DNA from 3 places in the Exiguobacterium sp. UBA3968 genome. Region 3 is predicted to be linked to each of the others. Evidence: predicted binding sites of a transcription regulator. Region 3 holds the regulator's gene; each other region holds the start of a gene.

Region 1 (7,504 bases), 740 kb from region 3:
CGACTTGAGGATCCTGATTATATCGGACATGTTCGAACGGGAATCGAACAGATGCTTGACGTTCATTTCACAGACTGGAGAGAACGTATCGTTGCAGAACGAACGATTAAACGAGCAGTCGTACAAGAAATCAAATGGAAAATGGGGCAAGGTCCTCTTGCGACTCAAATTCCGGGACATGCAGGTGTTGCTTTCGTCGGAGACTGGTGTGAAGGGACGGGACAACTCTCAGAGCTTGCGTTCTCAAGCGCCGTAAGTGTTTTCAATCGATGGACGTGATGTAAAACGACAAAAGAAGGAGAAGCCGAATTGACTTCTCCTTCTTTGTATTGACCAAAGATTCATATCTTACGCTTCATTGTTCGAACGTGCTGGATAGAACGCTAGAATCAAGAGTAATGTAAAGGCAATGAGACTCATCATCGGAATCGTCAAGAAACCGAAATAGTTGACCCATTTGATGAGACAGCCACTCGAACATAACGCTTCGCCATCGGGTAAACGCTCAAGGATGACATGGTACAAGGCGACACCAAAGCCGGCAAGCACATATAGGCGTACAAAGAGTGGATCGATCGTTTTCGACCGGAACAAGGATATGAGCAAATAAAAGGCTGTCGTATACATGAATAGTCGTTGCCACCAACAGAGAGGGCAGGGAATGAATCCACGAATTTCACTAAAATAGAGACTGCCAAGCGTTGCAATCGTTGAGATGATGAACATAAAATGATAGCGTGTCATATGTATCGTCCTTTCTAACGTGTTAAACTAATGCCATCTTATATCATGAGGAGTCGAATCTCACATTGCAAGTGTCGGAAATGGAAATGTTGATCACTTTATCGGAAGAATTGAATATGAGGCGAGCTGCTGAACGATTATTCGTTTCACAACCTGCGCTTAGTCAACGTCTTGTTGCGATTGAGAGACGCTGGGGAACCAAACTATTCATTCGTTCATCGCGTGGCTTAAGCATCACACCGCAAGGAGAAAAAGTGATTGGTCTCGCAAAAGAGATGAATCGGAAGGAACTCGAACTAAAAAGTGAATTGACGGCAGAAGAGGGTGCCGTTTACGGAACGCTTCGGATTGCTGTCGCCTCCATCATGGGACAATACTGGCTCCCGCGTGTCTTAAAACGATTCGTCGAGCGTTATCCGCATGTGCGTGTCCAGTTGGTCACCGGATGGTCAAGTGAGATGATGCGTCATATGTTAGAGGAACACTTTCATATCGGGATCATTCGTGGAAACCCGGACTGGAAAGGTGTTAAAGAGCGCCTTTTCTCAGATCCGCTCTATCTAGTTGATAGTGAGTTGACGTCGATTGAACAATTGCGTGTGACGGATCGCCCGTTCATCCAGTTCAAAAGTGATTCGACGTACTATCAAGAAATTTTAGAGTGGTGGCAAGATCGGTTCGCAAGTCCACCCTCTCGGACTTTGGTCGTCGATCAAATCGAGACATGCAAACAGATGGCGTTACATGGCATCGGTTTTGCTATCTTACCTGAGTCGACGATTCAGCAATCGAATGAAGTCATGCAGCTTCCGTTGAAGACATCATCCGGAAAAGTACTGAAGCGAGATACTTGGATCTTGTCCACGGAATCGATGCTTGAATTAAAACAAGTCCAAGCTTTTTGGGACATCGTAAAAGAAGAAGGAGGAAGTCAGTCAGATGGAATACGCCATTGAGATGCGGCGCGCGCTTCATAAAATACCGGAACCAGGGTTCAAGGAATTTAAGACGCAAGCTTTTATATTGGAACAAATTCGTGCATATCCGCCAGATCGTGTCACATATGACACATTTGAAACAGGTGTTTTCGTTCGAGTGAAAGGATTGACTGGAAACCGAACGATCGGGTATCGCGCAGATATTGATGGGTTACCGATTGAAGAAGCGACAGGGCTTCCGTATTGCTCAGAACACCCAGGGTTCATGCATGCGTGTGGTCATGACATGCATGCCTCGATTGCTTTAGGGTTGATGAAACGGATCGTTGAACTACCAGTCATGGATGATGTCGTCTTTTTATTCCAACCGGCAGAAGAAGGACCGGGCGGGGCGGAGCCGATGATTAAAAGTCCATTGTTTGAAAAATATCGTCCGAGTGAGATGTATGGTCTTCACGTTGCACCGGAATATCCAGTCGGTACGATTGCTAGTCGTCCAGGCGTACTGTTCGCGAGTGCTCGAGAAGTTCATATCACGATCTATGGTCAAAGTGGTCATGCGGCTTTTCCTCATTTGACGATTGATACAGTTGTTGCGCAAGCAGCCTTGATCATGCAATTGCAAACGATCGTCAGTCGATCCATTAATCCGATGAATTGTAGTGTCATCACGATTGGGAAAGTGGATGCAGGTATTCGTGAGAATGTCATTGCCGGTAGAGCGGTTCTTGACGGAACGATGCGTGCGCTAAACGGCGAAGACATGGAAAAACTCGAACGTCGTGTCCGTGACATCATTCGAGGAATCGAAGCTTCGTTTGGTGTTAAAATCGATCTGCAATTCGGTAATCGCTATTATGAAGTCGTCAACGACCGGCAAATCGTGGATAAATTCTCATCATTCGTAAAGATGAATGCCAACTATATCGAATGTGACGCGGCGATGACAGGGGAAGATTTTGGTTTCATGCTGAAAGAGATCCCAGGGATGATGTTCTGGCTCGGCGTCGATAATCCGACATCTGGTTTGCATCAACCAACATTAAACCCGGATGAATCAGCCATTTCTTTTGTCATTGATTTACTTGACCATTATTTCCGAGAGTATGTTTAAAAATTTTTATGAAATAATAAAGGATATAAAGCTTTCCCTTTCGAATTCAGGAATGGGAAAGTTTTTAATATATGTAGGAATAAGAGTTTTCGAACATTTTGTGAAAAAAATCACGTGTATATGTGAACAATTTGTTACATCAAACATTATAAACAGACACAAAGGGTTATGTTCTCTATGATACGGTTATAGACCATATAGAGAAGTATGTTTTAGGAAGAGGGGGCTAAATACATGTTCAATGATCCCGTAGTGCTCAGTCGATTGTTGACAGGGCTCACACTAGCGTTTCATATTATTTTCGCGACGATTGGTGTCGGAGTACCGCTCATGGTACTGGCAGCTGAATTCATCGGTCTGAAACGCAAAGATCCAGATTATATCTTATTAGCAAGACGGTGGACGCGTGGATACGTCGTTACCGTAGCAGTCGGTGTCGTAACAGGGACGGCAATCGGCTTGCAACTATCATTACTTTGGCCGTCACTCATGCAAGTAGCGGGTCAAACAATTGCTTTGCCACTATTTATGGAAACGTTCGCGTTCTTCTTTGAAGCGATTTTCCTTGGTATTTACTTGTATACGTGGGACCGGTTCAAAAATCCATGGTTGCACTGGTTGATTGGGATTCCAGTCGTCATTGGTGCGACAGCATCAGCGTTCTTCATCACGACAGTCAATTCCTTCATGAACTCACCAGAAGGATTTAAGATCGTCAATGGTACGTTAACGCAAATCGAACCATTAAAAGCAATGTTTAATACAGCGACACCGACGAAGGCGACACACGTCATCGTTTCAGCTTACTTGACTGTTGCCTTTATCTTGGCAGCAATCGCGGCGTTCCATTTGCTTCGCAAAAAGACACTCTCAGCAGCAGAGACGGCATATCATAAGAAAGCTCTTCGTCTCACTGTCATGGCTGGTCTGATTTTCGCGTTCTCGACAGCACTTGTCGGTGACTTCTCAGGGAAATATTTAGCGAAATACCAGCCAGAAAAACTAGCAGCTGCGGAATGGCATTTTGATACGACAAATGAAGCAGAATTGATTTTTGGTGGGATACTTGATCAGCAAGAAGACGGCAGTTATGAAATCAAAGGAGCCGTCAAAATCCCATATGCGCTCTCAATTCTTGCAGGTGGGGCTCCGAATACGGAAGTCATCGGTTTAAACGAATTCGCAAAAGAAGATCAAGCACCACTGATCGTCCACTATTTCTTTGATATCATGGTATCGATTGGGATGTACTTGACTGCTATCTCTGCTTTGTTCATCTTGGCATTCCGATTGAAAAAATTGAATCCATATAATAAGTGGATTTTACGAGGGGTGTTCATCGGTGGTCCGTTAGCGATGATTTCAATCGAAGCGGGATGGATGTACGCTGAGATTGGTCGTCAACCTTGGACGCTTTACGGTATCATGCGAACAGCGGACGCGGCGACGACTTCAACAGCGGTTGGTCCGATGCTCATTTTATTCAGTGCATTGTACTTGTTGCTTGGTACGATTTGTACGGTCGTCTTATTACGGATGTTTAAGAAAAACACGGTTGGAAAAGAACTTCAAGAACTTGCTGAAAACCACCATGCACGCGGTGAAGCAATGTTCGTGGATGATAACAAGTAAGGAGGGAACGATTTGGACGTTCAAACACTAGGAATCACAGTCCTTTGGACTTTCCTGTACGGATATCTCATCGTTGCCTCAATTGACTTCGGTGCTGGATTTTACGCCTTTTATTCAAAATATACGAAGCGGGATCATCTGACGAATCGATTGATTCTTCGTTACCTCTCTCCTGTTTGGGAGGTAACGAATGTCTTCTTCGTATTCTTCTTCGTAGGACTAGTTGGGTTCTTCCCAGACTCCGCTTATTATTTCGGTACGGCACTACTCGTACCAGCGTCAATTGTTCTTGTCTTGATTGCGATTCGTGGTAGTTTTTATGCGTTCGCCAATTATGGATCAAACGACAGCATGTTCTACACATTTTTATATGGAGCGACAGGGTTGCTGATTCCTGCTGCGATGTCGACGACATTGACAATCAGTCAAGGTGGTTTCATCCGCAAAACGAATGATACAGTTGAGTTTTTAGGAACGAAATTATTTTCGAACTTTTACTCGTGGACGGTCGTAGCGCTCGCTATCGTATCTGTCTTATACATCAGCGCGATGTTCCTCTTATTCTACGCGGATAAAGCGAAAGATGAGGGAGCTACGCCGCTTATTCGGAAATGGGCACTCTTTTGGAGTGGACCAACAATCCTCGTCTGTGCGCTCGTCTTCTTTGGACTGAAGAACCAAGCGGCATGGCATTATGAAAATATCCTAAACGGCAACTGGTGGTGGTTCGCTGCTAGTTTCTTATTTTTCCTCATTGCCGTGACACTCGTCTATATGAAGAAAAACTATGGCATCGCGTTCGTCGCGGTCATGTTACAGTATGCAGTCGCGTGGTTCGGTTACGGATATACACACTTGCCATATATCTTGTATCCCTATATCGATATCAACAAAGCAGTCGTAAACGAAACGATGGCTTCCGCACTCGTCGTCGTTTTCATCTTCGGACTTTTACTCTTAATTCCGGCGTTGTATTTGATTTTACGGCTCTTCTTGTTCGATAACGATTATGTACGTGGAAAATCATCAAAATAATGAATGGATAAACGCCTCTGCGATTCGCAGAGGCGTTTATAGTATTTTTAAATTGAATCGGGTACACTACTAATGAAGAGCGATTGTGAAGGAGAGTTGTGAAAATGAATGGAGAGTTTGCAGTAATCGGACTAGGGCGTTTTGGTGGCTCGATTGTCCGCGAATTATCGAAAAACGGCTATGATGTCTTGGCAATTGATTCCGATGAGGAACGTGTCAACGAATTCATGGGGATTGCGACACATTCTGTCATTGCCGATACGACCGATGAGAACGTTTTAAAAAGTTTGGGGATTCGAAACTTTGATCATGTCATCGTCGCTATTGGGGAAAACATTCAAGCGTCTATCTTGACGACGTTGATTTTAAAAGAGCTCGGTGTGCAATCGATTACCGTCAAAGCAACGAATGATTACCATGAAAAAGTATTGCGAAAAATTGGAGCGGATTTCATCGTTCACCCTGAGCGAGATATGGGGGTTCGGATTGCGAACGGATTGATGAGTTCGAATATCCTTGACTACTTAGACTTATCACAAGAATTCTCAATCGTTGAGATTAAAGTCAGTGATCGGATGGCAAAACAAACCTTGATTGATCTCGACTTACGAAGTAAATATGGAGCAAATGTTGTCGCCATCAAACGGGGTGAAAATGTCATGATCTCCTTGCAGGCAGATGAAGTCATCGAAAAAGGCGATTATCTCGTCGTCATTGGTGAGAACGAAGATCTTGATCGCTTAGAACGCGCGATTCATAAAGTAAAGAACTAAAAAAAGCTGAGGCATGCCTCAGCTTTACATCTATCTATTAGATGAGTTGGAATTCTTTAAGTCCATGTGCGATACCGTCTTCAAGAATAGGTTTCGTGACATAATCGGCAGCGGCTTTTGTTTCCGGAAGTCCGTTGCCCATTGCAATACCGGTTCCGACATAGCGTAGCATTTCAAGGTCATTGAGAGCATCTCCAAAAGCGAAGGTATCCTCGCGGCGAATGTTTGTCAATTTCAAGAACTGTTTGATGCCTTCTGCTTTCGAGGATCCAACGTTGATGACATCCATCGCATGGGGATGCCAGCGAATGAAATCAAAAGCATCGTAACGTTTGATGTAATCTGCTTCTTCTTCTGCCGTGCAGTAGACAAGCGTTTGAAACACATCATGAGACAAGAAGGCTTCTTCATCGTGAAGCGGTAACGGCATGTCGAGATCTCCGAGCGAATCAACGACATGAAAATCATTTGATTTCGTTGTAAAACCTTTTGTTTCGCCAAGATAGACAAGCGTATGTCCGTTTTCCTTTGCTTGTTGCGTCAAATGTGTCAGATCGACTTTAGGTTGTGGACGTTTGTAGATGATTTCGTTTTGATGAACGACAATTTGCCCGTTGTAACCGATGATCGTATCAATGTTGAGCAACTCACGAATCCCAGATAACATTGCGGGACCGCGTCCGGTCGCAAGCGCTACATATACACCGTTTTCTTGAAGTTGACGAATTGCCTGTTTTGTTGATTCCGGAACGAAATGACCATCATGCAATAAGGTTCCGTCGATATCGAAAAAGACGACTTTCTGATTTGCCATGGTTTCACCTTCTCTTTTTAATTGGTCGAAATGACCTGTTCATGTGAAAGTATAGCATAACCAAAAGCGTGTTGCCGGAAGGGAACATGCGGAATAAGGATGAAAAATAGTCCATGTATCGTGTATACTGTACTAAGGACAAAAAACAATGTACTGATAAGGAGTTGCTAGACATGATTTTTAAAGTATTTTACCAACCGCTTCGTTCGGAAGCACCTGTTCGTGAACGGACAGAAACGATGTATGTAGAAGGGGAAAGCATTCGTGACGTGCGATCAACGATTGACCACCTCAAAGAGATCAACATTGAGTTCATCCGCGAAGTTAGTGGAGAATTTTTGACATACGAACAACAACATCCTGACTTCAAGGTTGCGACGTTCGAATGAAGTTCGTCAAAAACCATCAAGCCGCCGTCTTCGCACTCGGTGGACTCGGGGAAATCGGAAAGAAC
Region 2 (7,504 bases), 1.9 Mb from region 3:
TGATGGAGATGTCGAAAAAGCAAAAGCACTGTCTGATCTAGACAATGTCATCGATGAGACGACATACAAGGCGCTCCGTCAGTATATGCGTCATATGTCCTTGCAACCGATCGTTGTCGATGAAGTCATGCAATTCACGAACATTTGCCGATATATCGAGCGAATGGGTGACCACTTGACGAACGTCGGGGAACATCTGATCTATCTCGAAAAAGGAAAACATTATGATTTAAATGGGTGAACTAAGTAGGCAGGAGGAATTTCCTCTGCCTACTTTTTTTGTAAAGGGATTCGAAACACGTTTGTAGAATAGGAAAGAAGTGAATAATGACAGAGAGGTGATTGGGAATGCTTGAGCAAATCATTAAAATGAAAGAACAAGGGCTGACAACAAAACAAATCGCAGCACAATTGGATACGACTGAAGGAAAAATTAAATATGCTTGGACCAAATATCGTAAATCATTGACAGATCAACCAACTGTAGAAGCACCGAAAGTAAAATCAAAAACTGTCAAACAGACCAAAAAGTCGACTGCACCGGTATTAGATGTCGTACCGTCTGTGCAAGTGATGCCATCACTCGAACGTGATGCGTTTGGAATGGCGACGCATTATGAAGATGATATTCTCCATGCGATCGTTCAGTCACCGACTGCGTTATATGTCTACTGGGAATTGTCTGAACTGTCGAAACAGTTGTTAGAAACGCATTATCACACGACATTTGATTCGTTCCGTAAAGAGTTACGCATCATTGACGTCACACTCGTCGATTACGAACAAGGACAAGCGAATCGTACGTATCAGTTCGAACTGCCTGAGATGACGAATGCTTGGTTCGTTCGACCAGTTGCCCCGAATACTACATACATCATTGAATGGGGCATTCAAACGATTGATGGAGATTTCGTTCCAGTACTACGTTCGAAACCAGTCGAGACACCACGTGACGAACCAGTCACAGACGGACGCTTCGCCGAAGTCGTGCATCATTGGCAATACGGTGAGGTCGAACAGCCGGAATGGGTCGAGGTATTACGCCCGTATTCTTATTTCGATCGCGTCCGATAATGGAATTAGAGAGAGGAAAGGAAGAGAAGCTATGCGAAAAGGATATTTTTCACTCGTCTTACATGCACACCTACCATATATCCGTCATGAAGAGGCGCATCGTCTCGAGGAACGGTGGATGTATGAAGCGATTTCAGAAACCTACATTCCATTATTGTGGGAAGTCGACCGCTTATCACGTCCGCTCGGTTGGACAGTCAGTATTTCACCGCCGGTCATCGAGATGCTTGCCGATCCACTGATTCAAGACCGCTACATCGAGCATATCGAGGACACATTACGTTTGATTCGTCAGGAACTGGAACGAGAGCTTGACCAAAAGGAACGAGATGCTCTTTTATTCTATCAAGACCGCTATCAAGATTTATTGAATACGTTCCTTCACTGGGAAAAAGATTTGAACCGGGCATTCCGCCATTACAAAGAGCAAGGCTATCTTGATTTGATCACCTGTACGGCGACACACGGGTTCAGTCCTCACATGTTGTCTGAACAAGCGGCGCGCTCTGAAATTCAGACAGGCTTGAACTGTTTTGAACGCCATTACGGATTCCGTCCATCAGGTCTTTGGATGCCGGAATGTGCCTATACGCCAGGACTTGATCGGATTTTATATGAGGAAGGCATTCGCTATACGTTCGTCGATGAACATTCGATTTTAAACGCCGATCCAGCACCAAAACACGGAATCGGAGCACCCGTCTATTCTCCACACGGCGTAGCACTCTTCCCGCGTGATCAAATCATTTCCGGAAAAATCTGGAGTTCTGTCATCGGGTATCCGGGACATCCTGATTATCGTGAGTTTTATCGGGATCTCGCTTATGATCGAGAATGGGATCAAATTGCTGAGTTCATGCATCCGGAAGGCTTACGTTATGATACCGGGTTGAAATTGCATCGTGTAACAGGTGAGACGGATCAAAAAGACTATTACGTACGTGACTGGGCATGGCAACGAACAAGTGAGCATGCAGCAGATTTTGCTCAAGCACTTGGTGAACATTTAGATGCATATCAAGGACAAGACTTCCCGCCATTTCTCGTCACAGCACCATTTGATGCTGAATTGTTTGGTCACTGGTGGTTCGAAGGACCTGATTTCCTTGGTAAAGCGATGGAACGTCTAGAGGATCAGACGATTGAGTCGATTTCACCAGCTATGTTCCTCGAACGTCACTTCCAAGACATCGATACGGCACATGTCGCGATGGGAACGTGGGGACGAAAAGGCTATGCGGAAGTCTGGATCAACGAGCGCAACGACTGGATGATTCGCCATCTCCACCAGCTCGAAAAGAGACTAGCAGGAATCGTTGCGCGAAATCGTCATCAAGATGCATTGACTGTCAAGGCGAAACGCCAGCTCATTCGAGAATATCTACTTGCTGTCTCAAGTGACTGGCCGTTCATTTTAGACGGACAGACGACAGCACAGTACGCTGCGAACCGGTTCCGTGAGCATATCTTACGTTTTGAAGAAACCGAACGTCGTCTCGATGCACAAGAATTAACGATGGACTGGTTGGAAGGGCGTTATCAACAATATCCGTTCTTGCAAGATGAAGACATTGAACCAGATGTTTTCTTAACGGCTCATGACTATTATGTTGCGGTCAAACGCGATGCTGCTTTGAACAAGGATGGTATTCTCATGTTCACTCGGGATTACGAACAATCTCACCGTCCAGTTCGTGATGTAGCTAGACGACTAGCGGCAGCGGGAGAGAACGTCTACGTCGTAACGGAACATCCTGAAGCGTATCGATTCGAGGAGGGTGTACATGTATACGGGGTACAAGTGACAGGTCTACCGCTCGTTCAAACATACAATCAACTGGCTGCGTTAAATCTAGCCTTCTTGCGTCAGGCGCAAGCCTTGGCGAAGATCGTTGACTTCCAAGTCGTTCATAACTTCAATATGGAAACAGCGTCAGCTGCCCAGGCAATCGCCAAGATGAAAGAGTTGCCACTCGTCAGTAATGTTTATGATGTCGAGAGTGAGCGTTCTCCGGATCGTTCAGGTGGTCTGGTCGTTGCGTTAAAACGACTTGAAGGAGACGCATTGCGTCAATCGGCTGTCGTTTATCTAGAACGGGAAGAGTCACGCAACGGGGTGGAACAGGAGTATCACGTTGAAAAGAAACCCCTTCGTTTTGAAGAGAACCTTGAAAAACCATATCAACACGTGACGAATCCGAAAAAGAACGGATGAACAGTTGCAATTCCTTTCCTTTCTTGGTACGATACTTGAGTATGCTTAACCTTATGTAAAGCAAAATCACTTGATACATCGAGAGCTAGATAGGAGGGAATTCCATGCGCGTTAAAATCACATTAGCTTGCACTGAAACTGGTGACCGTACTTATATCACTAAAAAGAACAAGCGTAACAACCCAGAGCGTCTTGAGTTGAAGAAATACAACCCACGTCTCCGTAAACACACACTTCACCGTGAAGTGAAATAATTGAGATGGAAGCCGTCACTTCGTGTGATGGCTTTTTTTGTGGAAAGGAAGACAGTTATGAACAAACAAGAAGTACGCCGTCTGATCAAAGAAAGATTAGATGTGATGGAGAACCGTGCTGAAAAGGAACGATTAATACACGAACATGTTTTGTTATTGCCTGAATGGCAACAAGCGACTTGTGTCGCAATCACGTTAGCATTTCGAAATGAATGTGATACAAGCATATTGATTAAACAAGCGTGGCAAGAGGACAAGACGGTCTTGATACCGAAAGTAGTCGGAGAAGAGATGGTCTTTTATGAATACAGACCAGAAGATCAATTGCAGCATAATCAGATGGGAATCGCAGAACCAATGGATTCAGCTCGTCGCACTACACTTGATCAAGCGGGATTTTGTCTCGTTCCGGGACGCGCCTATCGACGGGATGGCTATCGCTTAGGGTGGGGAGGCGGTTATTATGATCGTGCACTCGTGACATACACAGGTTGTAAAGTATCCATCGCCTTTTCAGAACAGCTCTTTCCAGATTTTGAAGTGGAAGACTTCGATATCCCAGTTGATCTCATCGTCACGGACCAAGAGGTTATCCGATGTTAAGTGTTACGATTTTATTTTGTCTCATTCTCGCCTGGACTGGACGATATTTTCGCTTGTTGACGACAAGCGGGGCTGTCTTGACAATGCTCGTCGGTAGTGGTGTCTCATTTGGATTCGGCTTGAAAGGTTTAGTGGTGCTCTTACTCTTCTTTGGCAGCTCGAGTCTTTTATCGAAAATTGGGCGTTCTAGAAAAAAATCCGTGGACGCGATCGTCGAAAAAGAGGGTGCACGTGACGGATGGCAAGTACTTGCGAATGGAGGAGTAGCGTTCGTCGCTGCTATAGCCTACGCCATGACGATGAATTTTGCGTATCTCTTGTTATTCCTATTCGTCATCGCGGCATCGAATGCCGATACATGGGCTTCGGAAATCGGTCCACTCTCAAGACGTGATCCATGGTCTTTGAAAACATTACGACGGGTACCAGCAGGAACGAGCGGAGCGATGTCGTTAATCGGAACGTTAGGAACAATTGCTGGAGCTGCGTTCATCGCTTTAGCAGCGCAGTGGATCTTTTCTCTTTCTTTGACAGAGGCCTTACTTGTGACAGGTATCGGTGTCCTTGGAAGTCTGCTCGATACACTATTTGGAGCAATGTGGCAACGCGTGTATGAATGTTCAGTTTGCGGGGAACGTACGGAAAAACGAGAGCATCATGGACAACCGACAGCTTACGTATCGGGTATTTGGTTTCTTGGAAATGATGCGGTAAACGTCATGACGAGTGGTCTAGCGAGTGGAATCGGGTTTATCATCGTCCGATTCTGGTAAGTGCAAAGTATGACAGGGTAATTCCTTATGTTAGGATATCGATGACACAAAATGGACAAATGTGATTAATTTCACATATTACAAAGAATGTGAAAGATGTTACAATTTATTTGTGAGATAGTTAACAAACTCTTAGAACGAATGAAAGGGTGGACATAACGAGATGGAATTACATGCGAAAGTAACACGGGTGGCGTTAATCGGAGCAGGTGCGGTCGGTTCAAGCTTTGCTTATCAGATGTCAACAGCCGGACTTTGTGAGGAACTTGTCATCATTGACGTCAATAAAGCAAAAGCAGAAGGTGAAGCGATGGACTTGAACCACGGAACCCCGTTTAGTTCTTCACCGATGCGGATCTGGGCTGGAGATTATATGGACTGCCGAGAGGCTGAGGTCGTCGTCATCACGGCGGGAGCTCCTCAAAAACCAGGAGAGACGAGACTCGATCTCGTCGCAAAGAATGCATTGATCATGAAAGAAATGATTCGTCAGATTATGGATTCTGGTTTTGATGGTCTCATCGTCGTGGCTTCCAATCCGGTTGATATCATGGCACATCTGGCTTGGAAATATTCCGGTCTTCCAAAATCACGCGTATTTGGATCAGGAACGGTGCTCGATACAGCACGTCTGCGTCAAATGCTTGGAGAATACTTTCACATCGATTCTCGCAATGCCCATGCCTACATTCTTGGAGAACATGGAGATACGGAATTCGCTGCCTGGAGTAATAGCCGTATTTATGGAAAAACAATTGATGAACTACTTGCTGAGGACGATCGTTATTCTCAAGCAGACCTTGATCAAATCTATATCAACGTTCGGGATGCTGCCTATCATATTATCGAACGTAAAGGAGCAACTTATTATGCGATTGGACTTGGACTTGTTCGAATCGTGCGTGCCATCCTTGGGAACGAGAACTGTTTGTTGACGGTCGGGGCGTATGTAGATGGGCAGTACGGGATTTCCGGCATTCACATCGGAGTACCGGCGATCATCAATCGTCAAGGTGTGCGGGAAATCATTGAAGTCGCGTTGACGGAAGAAGAAATGAAGAAGTTTCATCATTCTGCTGATGTATTACGTCAGACGCTCGAACCTGTCTTGCAAGATTAACGGCGCAAAGCATGACGAAAACCTCATAAATAGAGAGCTTAAATAGAGAGCTTAAAAACTCAAATGGTGATCCTGTATCTTAGTGTCCACCTTTGAGTTTTTGTTATGAGAAAAAAGAGGCAAACATCACTACTGTATTTAAGTGAAATTAAAAGAGAAAAAAATCTAGGTTTTATTTTACTAGAAAAGGGTTAAGTAAGAGATAGAAGCGTTTTTCCGTTATTTTTTGTACGTCATGAAACCCAAAAAAGGAGAGAATCGACAGTCATGTATACTTTTCGAAAATTAACTAAAGAGGATGCAGAACAATACTGGAATCTACGCCTTGAGGGATTAAAGAATCATCCAGATGCGTTCGGTCATTCGTTTGACGATGAACAGCAAACCCCGCTCCGCGAAGTACGAGAAGGTCTAGAAGGAGAACCCGACTCCGATGAGATTTGGCTCGGTATGTTCGACGGCGATGTATTGTTTGGGTTTGGTCAGGTCAAGCCATATGAACTGTCACGTGAATCGCACAAAGCGATGATTTCCGGAGTATATGTTTCGCCTGCATATCGTGGAGGGACCGGTCGTGCTCTAATGGAGGCCTTGATCGACGAGGCGAAGAAGTTACCAGACGTTGAGCAAGTCATTCTTGCCGTATTATCAGGAAATGAAGCAGCGCAAAGTCTTTACGAATCGCTCGGCTTTGAAGTATATGCCGAAGATCCAGACTCCGTAAAATTAGAAGATGGCACATACCGTGATGATATTTGGATGAAAAAATACGTCTAAGTTCATTATATGGTGTGGACAAAAAGCTGTAGCAAAAAAGCGCTACAGCTTTTTCGCGTAGTGGATGTAGGATATCAGTACCGACAAAGAATGAATATTTGTTATCATGAAAACAAAGCGGATAGCACGTTGTAGTCCGATTGAAAGGGAGCGAATGAACATGAAAGAAGTCATACGTACGATTGAAGAGCTGGTCTCGATTCCAAGTCCGACAGGTTCGACGAAAGAAGCGATTACATACGTAGAAAAGCGATTGATGGCAGAAGGCATCACGTATCGAAAACTCGAGAAAGGAGCCATCTTAGCGACTTTGCCTGGTGCTTCAACTCGCACGCGGTTACTGACGGCACACGTCGATACATTAGGGGCAATGGTAAAAGAGATTTTACCAACGGGACGACTCAGTTTATCACAATTAGGGGGCTATGCTTGGACAGCGATCGAAGGAGAGAACTGTCTCGTGCATAAGATGGACGGTCAAACAATTTCCGGTACGATTGTTTTCCATCATTCGAGTGTCCATACGTCACGCGAGACGAACAAAACGGAACGGTCCGCTGATAATATTGAAGTCCGACTTGATATTCGTTCGACGACAGCCGAAGAGACGCGCGTCGCGGGGATTGAAGTAGGAGACGTCGTGACGTTTGATCCGCGTTTCCTCTATACGGAAACTGGGTTTGTGAAA
Region 3 (7,504 bases):
CGAATGACCGGTTCGAGTTGACGCCCTTTGTCGGTCAAACTGTATTGAATCTTAATCGGACGATCGGGAATGACAGTCCGGATGACGATGCCTTCCGCTTCGAGCTCCTTCATACGTTCCGTGAGCATGCGACCTGATAATTCGGGGATGGCATCTTGAATCTCATTGAAACGACATGTCTTCGTCAACAAGTGACGTAAAATCAGACCTGTCCATTTCTTACCTAAGATTTCAAAGGCATGTTCGACTTTGGGACAAAGAGCCGTTTGGATTGCGACTTCTTCCATCAGCACTCATCCTTTCTATAGTTGTAGTATACCCGCTTCTGCTAAAAAAATCGAATCATTTTACTTAATGTAACAAAAAGAACTAAAACAAATCTATTTACTTTTAGTAAGTGATGAGATATAGTCTGTTTATCGAGTTACTTAAAGTAACTTAAAAACATTAGGTAAAAGGAGAAGAGAGAAATGATGGATACAGGACTTTTAATCATTCGTTTAATCATCGGTTTAACATTTGCTGCACACGGTACACAAAAATTATTTGGTTGGTTTGGTGGACACGGCATCGCTGGAACAGGCGGTTGGTTCGAATCAATCGGCATGAAGCCAGGGAAGGCACTCGCAATTACAGCGGGTCTTGCTGAATTAATCGGTGGATTATTGTTTGCAGGCGGGGTATTCCTCTGGATCGCTGCAATCCTCATCATCGGTTCGATGCTTGTCGCGATCGTTAAAGTACACGGTGCGAATGGTTACTGGGTGACGCAGAACGGGTACGAATACAACATGGCATTGATCGTTATCGCCCTTGGAGTGGCGATGATCGGTGCTGGAGACTATTCACTCGCTGCACTCATCGGGTGAGGAAAAAGGTGGGTCATTCATGAAGTTCGAGGCATCAACGCTTAGCGCAAAAGACAATTATAAATTACTGATCGGAAGCATCATTCCGCGTCCGATTGCCTTCGTGACGACGCTAGGGGAAGACGGGACGGTCAACGCCGCCCCCTTTTCCTTCTTTACGGTCGCATCAAGTAGTCCGCCACAACTGGTGATTGCCGTACAACGGACGGATCAGGGACAAAAGGATACGGCACGTAATATCCTAGCAAAACAAAGCTATGTCATCCATATCGTCAGCGAAGAAATCGTCGACGCTGTCAATGAGACGGCTGCGCCACTCGCTTACGGTGAAAGTGAACTCGAACGGACGGATTTAACGCTCGTCGATAGCGACGCAATCGACGTGCCCGGAATCGCGGAAGCGAAAATCCGGTTCGAGATGCGCTTGACGCAGCATGTCGAGCTAGAAGGTGCCGATCTTTTGATCGGGGAAGTACTGCGCTATCACGTCGCGGATGAACTCGTAGAGTCGTTCCGGATCGATGCGGCAGGATTGAAGGCTGTCGCTCGTTTAGCGGGAAATGATTATGCGACGATCGGGAAGACGTTTACGATTGCCCGACCGACAAAATGATAGAAGTGTGAATGCTTGATTCATCGTACGATTCGTTTTGATTCAAATAAAAAGGAGTGGAGAGACCGGTCTAGCTACCGGAATCTCCACTCCTTTTTTCATATCGCGTATCTAGTTCATCGATCGGACTTCAAGGTTGTGAATCGATTTCGTTCGAAGAACCTTCGAGTCCGTGACGTTTACTATACTGATAACCATCGAGCAAATAAAAAATGATTGCCAGCGCCCAAACCCCGACACAGCTGATCAAGAAAGCGGTGAGCGGTGAGACACTACCGTAATACGATAGGATCAACGGGTCAGTGAGTTCGACGAACAGTTGTGTCGTCAGGAGCGTACAGCATAGTCCAGAGAGTAGACTGACGAAAAGACCGCTCCATGTCTGGATGACAAGTCCGATCATGCAAGAAATCAGAAGGAACAAAGGAAGCGCAGCATTAAAGGCATCCGGGCGGATGAAGGTCGACACGTAGTCCGCATACATCGGAACGAAATAAAGAATACCGGATAACAGTCCTTGAATCAGGTTGATGAAAAAGCTTTTCGTTCGCATCAGTGTTGGTTCTCCCATCGTTCCATCAATTCGAGTAGATCGACATCGATCTGGTCCCGTTCCGCAGATAACGCTGTCGCTTTTGGAATATCATTAAAGACTTCCGGTTCGCAAAGCAACTGTTCGATTTCCGCTGAACGCTGTTCGAGCCGTTCAATATCTTGTTCGAGTTGTTCGATTTGCTGACGGCGTTTTTTTTCTTCTTTCTGTGCTTCTTTGTCGATCGTCTTCGATGCCGTGACTTTTACCGCTTTTGCCTCTTCGGCTTCAAGGCGAGCGATTTCTTCTTGTTCGGCCTTCTTCTCTGTGTAGTACGAATAATCGCCGAGGTATTCTGTCACACCAGCTTCACTCATCTCGATGACGCGTGTCGCGATCCGATCGATGAAGTACCGGTCATGGGAGACGAAGAGTAGCGTACCTTCATAGTCGACGAGAGCGTTCTCAAGGACCATCTTCGAATCAAGATCCAAGTGGTTCGTTGGCTCGTCAAGGATGAGGACGTTAGTCTTCCGGAGTTTCAGTTTTGCGAGCGCGAGACGTCCGCGTTCGCCACCAGACAATTCATGAACGATTTTGAAGACATCGTCGCCGCTGAACAGGAATTGTCCGAGCACAGAACGGACTTCTTGTTCGCGCATCAGTGGCCATTCGTTCCAAATCTCATCGATGACACGGTTCCGGTCATTGAGTTCCGCTTGCTCTTGATCGTAATACCCGATCGAGACGCCGGTGCCGAAACGGAAATCACCGAAGAGAGGACGTAAACGACCGACGAGGACTTTTAAGAGCGTCGACTTCCCGATTCCGTTCGGTCCGACGAGTGCCAGTGATTCACCGCGTTGCAAGCGGAACGTGATGTCTTTTGAGACAGCTTCTTCGTAACCGATTGCCAATTGATTGACTTGAAGAACGTCATTCCCGCTCTGTTTTTCGATTGGGAAGGACAGGACCGTACTGCGTTCATCTCCATCTGGTCGATCGAGCCGGTCGACCTTCTCGAGCCGTTTTCGAACGCTTTGAGCACGCTTTGTCGTCGTCGCCCGAGCGATGTTTCGTTGAATGAAGTCCTGCATCTTTGCGATTTCTTCTTGCTGCTGTTCGAACTGTTTCATTTCTTGATCGTACAATGCCGCTTTTTGCTCGAGGTACTTCGTATAGTTCCCCGTGAACTTACGACAGACATTACGAGAGAGCTCATAGACGACATTGACGACTTGATCGAGGAAGTACCGATCGTGCGAGACGATCAGAACGGCACCACGATAACCACCGAGGTAACTTTCAAGCCAAGCAAGCGTATCGATATCCAGGTGGTTTGTCGGCTCATCGAGAATGAGAAGCTCTGGTGCTTGCAGGAGCATCTTCGCTAAGGCGAGCCGTGTCCGTTGACCCCCGGACAATGTCTGAATCCGGCGCGAGTAATCATCCGGATAAAAGCGCATGCCGTGCAGGACGGAGCGGATATTCGCTTCGAACTGATAACCACCGGCTTCTGAGAAGTCGTGTTGCGCTTGATCATACGTCTTCAAGAGACGATCGTACGCGACCGGGTCGTTCAAAATGTGCTCCATGCCCATCTCGATTTCCATCCGGCGCAGTGTCCGTTCTTGTTCTTGCAGATGTTCAAAGACGGTCAGCATCTCGTTCCAGATCGTCTCATTCGATTCGAGACCACTGTCTTGCGCGAGATAGCCGATTTTGACATCTTTACCTTTCATGATATCGCCCGAGTCATGACTGAGTTCACCAGCGATGATTTTGAGCAAGGTTGATTTACCGGCACCATTTCGACCGACGAGCGCAATTCGGTCGCGCTCCTGTACTTCTAGTTTGATATTTTCTAAAATCGGCTCGACGCCGAATGATTTCGAGAGTTGGTTGACTTGTAAGAGTATCATTTCCATCCATCCTTCCACCTTTTAGTCTATCACGAACAAAAGCGCGAGGTCCTGCGGAATATATTATTTGTGACTCTATGTGAAGTGGTTTACAATCAAGGAGAGTAGAAAGCTTTTTGCAAAGATTTGGGTGCCACGATGGATGTGGCCGAAGGGGGAACTGCAGGATGAATGGACCAGACACAAAAATTCCACAAGCGACAGCAAAACGGTTGCCGCTATATTATCGTTTCATCCAAAGTTTATACAATTCAGGTAAGCTCCGCGTCTCTTCTGCTGAGTTAAGCGAGGCGGTGAAGGTTGATTCAGCAACGATTCGTCGCGACTTTTCCTACTTTGGGGCACTAGGGAAGAAGGGGTATGGATATAACGTTCAACATCTCTTAACGTTTTTCCGGAAAACCTTGAATCAAGATGAGGTGACGAATGTCGCCTTGATCGGGGTCGGTCATCTCGGAACAGCGTTTGCAAATTATAACTTTTTAAAGAATAATAGTACTCGGATAGTCGTTGCGTTTGATGCGGACGAAGAGAAGGTCGGAACAACGACGCATGACGTTCCAATCTATCATGTTTCGGACATGAAAGAACAAATCGAAGCGAATCAGGTCGATGTCGCCATCTTGACGGTTCCATCCCAGTTCGCACAGTCAGTAGCGGATGAGTTAGTCGAGTATGGTGTGACAGGCATTCTGAACTTCACGCCTGCACGGTTGAACGTGCCAGCGAGCGTTCGGGTTCATCACATCGATTTATCGATCGAGTTGCAGTCGTTAGTTTATTTCATGAAGCATTATTCGCAATCAGCTGAAGGAGTGAAATCATAATGGAAAACCTTATCCCGCTCACGCTAGGTATCGGACCTGCGAGTATCGGATTAATCGCTGTCGTCGCGTTGATCATCTTCGGACCGAAGAAGTTACCGGAATTCGGTCGTGCTGCCGGTCAAACATTGAAAGAGTTCAAGAATGCCACGAACGGCATCATGGACGACGATAAAAAGGACGAACCGAAAGAGAAGTGATTGAATCATGACGGTTGATCAAGAACAAAGCATGACGTCGCACCTAGACGAACTGCGTAAGCGGATTGTCTGGTCGCTCCTCATCGTCGTCGTCCTGTTCGCTGTCGCATTTCCGCTCGTCCGACCGCTCGTCCGTTTTCTGCAAGCGGACTTAAAAGAGCTCGGTATCGGATTAAATGCCTTCAACGTCGCCGATCCTTTAATGTTGTATTTGAATCTTGCGTTCATCATCGCGCTGATTTTAGCGTCACCGTTCTGGATGTATCAACTGTGGGCATTCGTCCGACCAGGGCTTTATGAAAAGGAACAAAAAGCAACACTGACATATATTCCAGTCATCTTCTTTCTATTTTTGGCTGGTGTAGCCTTCTCGTATTTCTGGTTGCTTCCTTTCTTGCTCGAAGTCTCAACGGATCTCGGGAAAGAATTGGGGATCGAGCAAGTCATCGGGGTCGAAAACTACTTCAGTTTCTTGATCCGGTTGACGATGCCGTTTGGTCTTCTCTTCCAATTGCCGGTCGTGACGATGTTCCTGACACGTCTTGGTCTTGTGACGCCATATTTCATGCGAAAGAATCGGAAATATGCGTATTTCGCGCTGTTCGTCGTTGCGGCATTGATCGCACCGCCGGACGTGACGTCACACTTGATGATCTCAGTGCCGTTGTTCGTTCTCTATGAAATCAGTATCTTGATTTCTGCGCGGACGTATAAAAAGGTCTTGATCCTCGAGCAACAGGCAGAGCTTGAACGACAGGCGGATTTGATGCGTGAATTGAATAAATGAATCGTGAATTCCTTCCAGCAATTTCGGGAGGAATTCTTTTTTATGAAAGCGTTATGTTTATATTGATAAAGCAGTTAGCGATGCGTATACTAAAGATAATTCATGGGGGCTTAGCTCAGCTGGGAGAGCGTTTGGCTGGCAGCCAAAAGGTCGTCGGTTCGATCCCGATAGTCTCCACCAAGTGCATACGTTCAACTCCTCGAGTGCTCGAGGAGTTTTTTTTATGTTCCCAGTTAAATTCCTTCCAAATATAAAATGTCACCAAAAAGAAATAAATTAAAAAAATAGACAAATATAAATTGTTTATTTCCATTAACTTCATTAAACTAAAAATACAGAATTTTCTTTAAACTGTTTTATTAGTATTACTACTATGGTTTTACAGAAAAGGGGAAACGAACGCATGAAGAAGAAGATTGCACTTATGGCAGCCGTCTTAATGACGTCTTCCAATCTAGTCAGTGCGCAAGGTGCACTGTCCTCGCAAGACAAAGCGACGGGTCAAAAACCGCAGGCGCTCTCACTGAAGAAATCGGGGCAAGAAAAGAACTACAAACAATCGGATAAAGTCCGAGTCGTCATCGAGATGGAACAAAAACCGGCGATTCAAATCGCCCAATCTCAAAACAAGCGGTATAGCACATTGAGTAATGCCGAAAAGGAATCGATCAAGGATCGACTCGTCAGCGTCCAAAAATCAGTCAAGTCAGCTATCGCTAAAAAGGCGATTCCTGTTACATATAAAGAAAGCTTCACAACCGTCATCAACGGATTCAGTGGTGAAGTGAAGTTCGGTGACATCGAAGATATCAAACAACTCGAAGGAGTCAAAAGTGTACATATCGCGCACGAATATGCGCGCCCAACCGTCGATAAAGGTGCCAAGCCAGACATGCTGTACAGCAAGGACATGGTCAATGCGAAGGAAACGTGGCAGGACTATGGCTTCAAAGGGGAAGGAACCGTCGTCGCGGTCATCGATACGGGGATTGATCCATCGCACAAGGACATGGTCTTGAGTCCAGAGACAAAGGTGGATTTAACCTCTTCGAAGGTCGAGAGTGCGAAAGAAACAAAAGGCTTAAAAGGAAAGTACTTCACGGAAAAAGTACCGTACGGCTATAACTATGCCGATCACGACAGCGAAATCCGTGACTTAGGTGCGGGGGCATCGATGCACGGGATGCACGTCGCAGGTACGGTCGGAGCAAACGGGGATGAAGCGAACGGCGGCATTAAAGGGGTCGCTCCAGAAACACAGCTCCTTGCGATGAAGGTCTTCGGTAACGATCCAGGGATGCCATCGACATTTAGTGATATCTACATCAAAGCAATCGATGATGCCATCGCACTTGGAGCGGACGTCATCAACATGAGCCTGGGTTCGACGGCATCGTTCGTCAACGCAGATGATCCGGAGCAACGCGCGATCGTCAACGCGATGAACAACGGTATCTTGTGTGCGATCTCTGCTGGTAACTCGGCGTTTGCAGGTCATGGTGCGGGTAATCCATATACAGCAAACCCGGATATCGGTGTCGTTGGTGCACCAGGATTGACGAGCCAGGCGCTCCAAGTCGCGTCACTCGAAAATACGAAATTGACGCTTGAAGGCATGGCGCTGACGATTGACGGTCAGGATGCCGGTTATTTGGCATACCAAAAACAAGATTCGCCGAATCCGATTGCCGTCTTCGATAAAGAGAAGAAGGATGTCGTGTATGTCGGTGACGGTCAAGCTTCGAACTATGAAGGTA

The links. Region 3 encodes Rex, which represses fermentation and respiration genes when NADH is low (regulators of the CRP and FNR family bind a similar motif). Its sites were predicted from a motif close to TTGTGAAATATTTCACAA; they were not measured.
Region 1: B3S86_RS08930 (cytochrome ubiquinol oxidase subunit I) is a predicted target of Rex. The motif match lies at 2,895-2,912, and genes of this name have one in related genera.
Region 2: B3S86_RS02750 (L-lactate dehydrogenase) is a predicted target of Rex. The motif match lies at 4,979-4,996, and genes of this name have one in related genera.

What each region holds. Positions count from the first base shown of each region.
Region 1 is NZ_DGCW01000005.1:1,364,309-1,371,812, reverse strand. Features, by position in the region: gene B3S86_RS08950 (FAD-dependent oxidoreductase) at 1-279, shown strand, start outside; gene B3S86_RS08945 (disulfide bond formation protein B) at 349-744, opposite strand; gene B3S86_RS08940 (LysR family transcriptional regulator) at 810-1,700, shown strand; gene B3S86_RS08935 (N-acetyldiaminopimelate deacetylase) at 1,684-2,796, shown strand; gene B3S86_RS08930 (cytochrome ubiquinol oxidase subunit I) at 3,031-4,428, shown strand; gene B3S86_RS08925 (cytochrome d ubiquinol oxidase subunit II) at 4,441-5,463, shown strand; gene B3S86_RS08920 (potassium channel family protein) at 5,568-6,236, shown strand; gene B3S86_RS08915 (Cof-type HAD-IIB family hydrolase) at 6,274-7,050, opposite strand; gene B3S86_RS08910 (DNA-dependent RNA polymerase subunit epsilon) at 7,224-7,439, shown strand; gene rnjA (ribonuclease J1) at 7,436-7,504, shown strand, end outside.
Region 2 is NZ_DGCW01000005.1:213,457-220,960, forward strand. Features, by position in the region: gene phoU (phosphate signaling complex protein PhoU) at 1-241, shown strand, start outside; gene B3S86_RS02725 (DUF4912 domain-containing protein) at 349-1,074, shown strand; gene B3S86_RS02730 (1,4-alpha-glucan branching protein domain-containing protein) at 1,106-3,289, shown strand; gene rpmG (50S ribosomal protein L33) at 3,394-3,543, shown strand; gene B3S86_RS02740 (5-formyltetrahydrofolate cyclo-ligase) at 3,601-4,146, shown strand; gene B3S86_RS02745 (DUF92 domain-containing protein) at 4,140-4,919, shown strand; gene B3S86_RS02750 (L-lactate dehydrogenase) at 5,083-6,039, shown strand; gene B3S86_RS02755 (GNAT family N-acetyltransferase) at 6,307-6,816, shown strand; gene B3S86_RS02760 (M42 family metallopeptidase) at 6,977-7,504, shown strand, end outside.
Region 3 is NZ_DGCW01000005.1:2,109,041-2,116,544, reverse strand. Features, by position in the region: gene B3S86_RS12595 (winged helix-turn-helix transcriptional regulator) at 1-287, opposite strand, end outside; gene B3S86_RS12590 (DoxX family protein) at 471-869, shown strand; gene B3S86_RS12585 (flavin reductase family protein) at 889-1,482, shown strand; gene B3S86_RS12580 (hypothetical protein) at 1,613-2,035, opposite strand; gene B3S86_RS12575 (ATP-binding cassette domain-containing protein) at 2,035-3,936, opposite strand; gene B3S86_RS12570 (redox-sensing transcriptional repressor Rex) at 4,104-4,763, shown strand; gene B3S86_RS12565 (twin-arginine translocase TatA/TatE family subunit) at 4,763-4,960, shown strand; gene tatC (twin-arginine translocase subunit TatC) at 4,968-5,747, shown strand; tRNA gene B3S86_RS12555 (tRNA-Ala) at 5,852-5,927, shown strand; gene B3S86_RS12550 (S8 family serine peptidase) at 6,151-7,504, shown strand, end outside.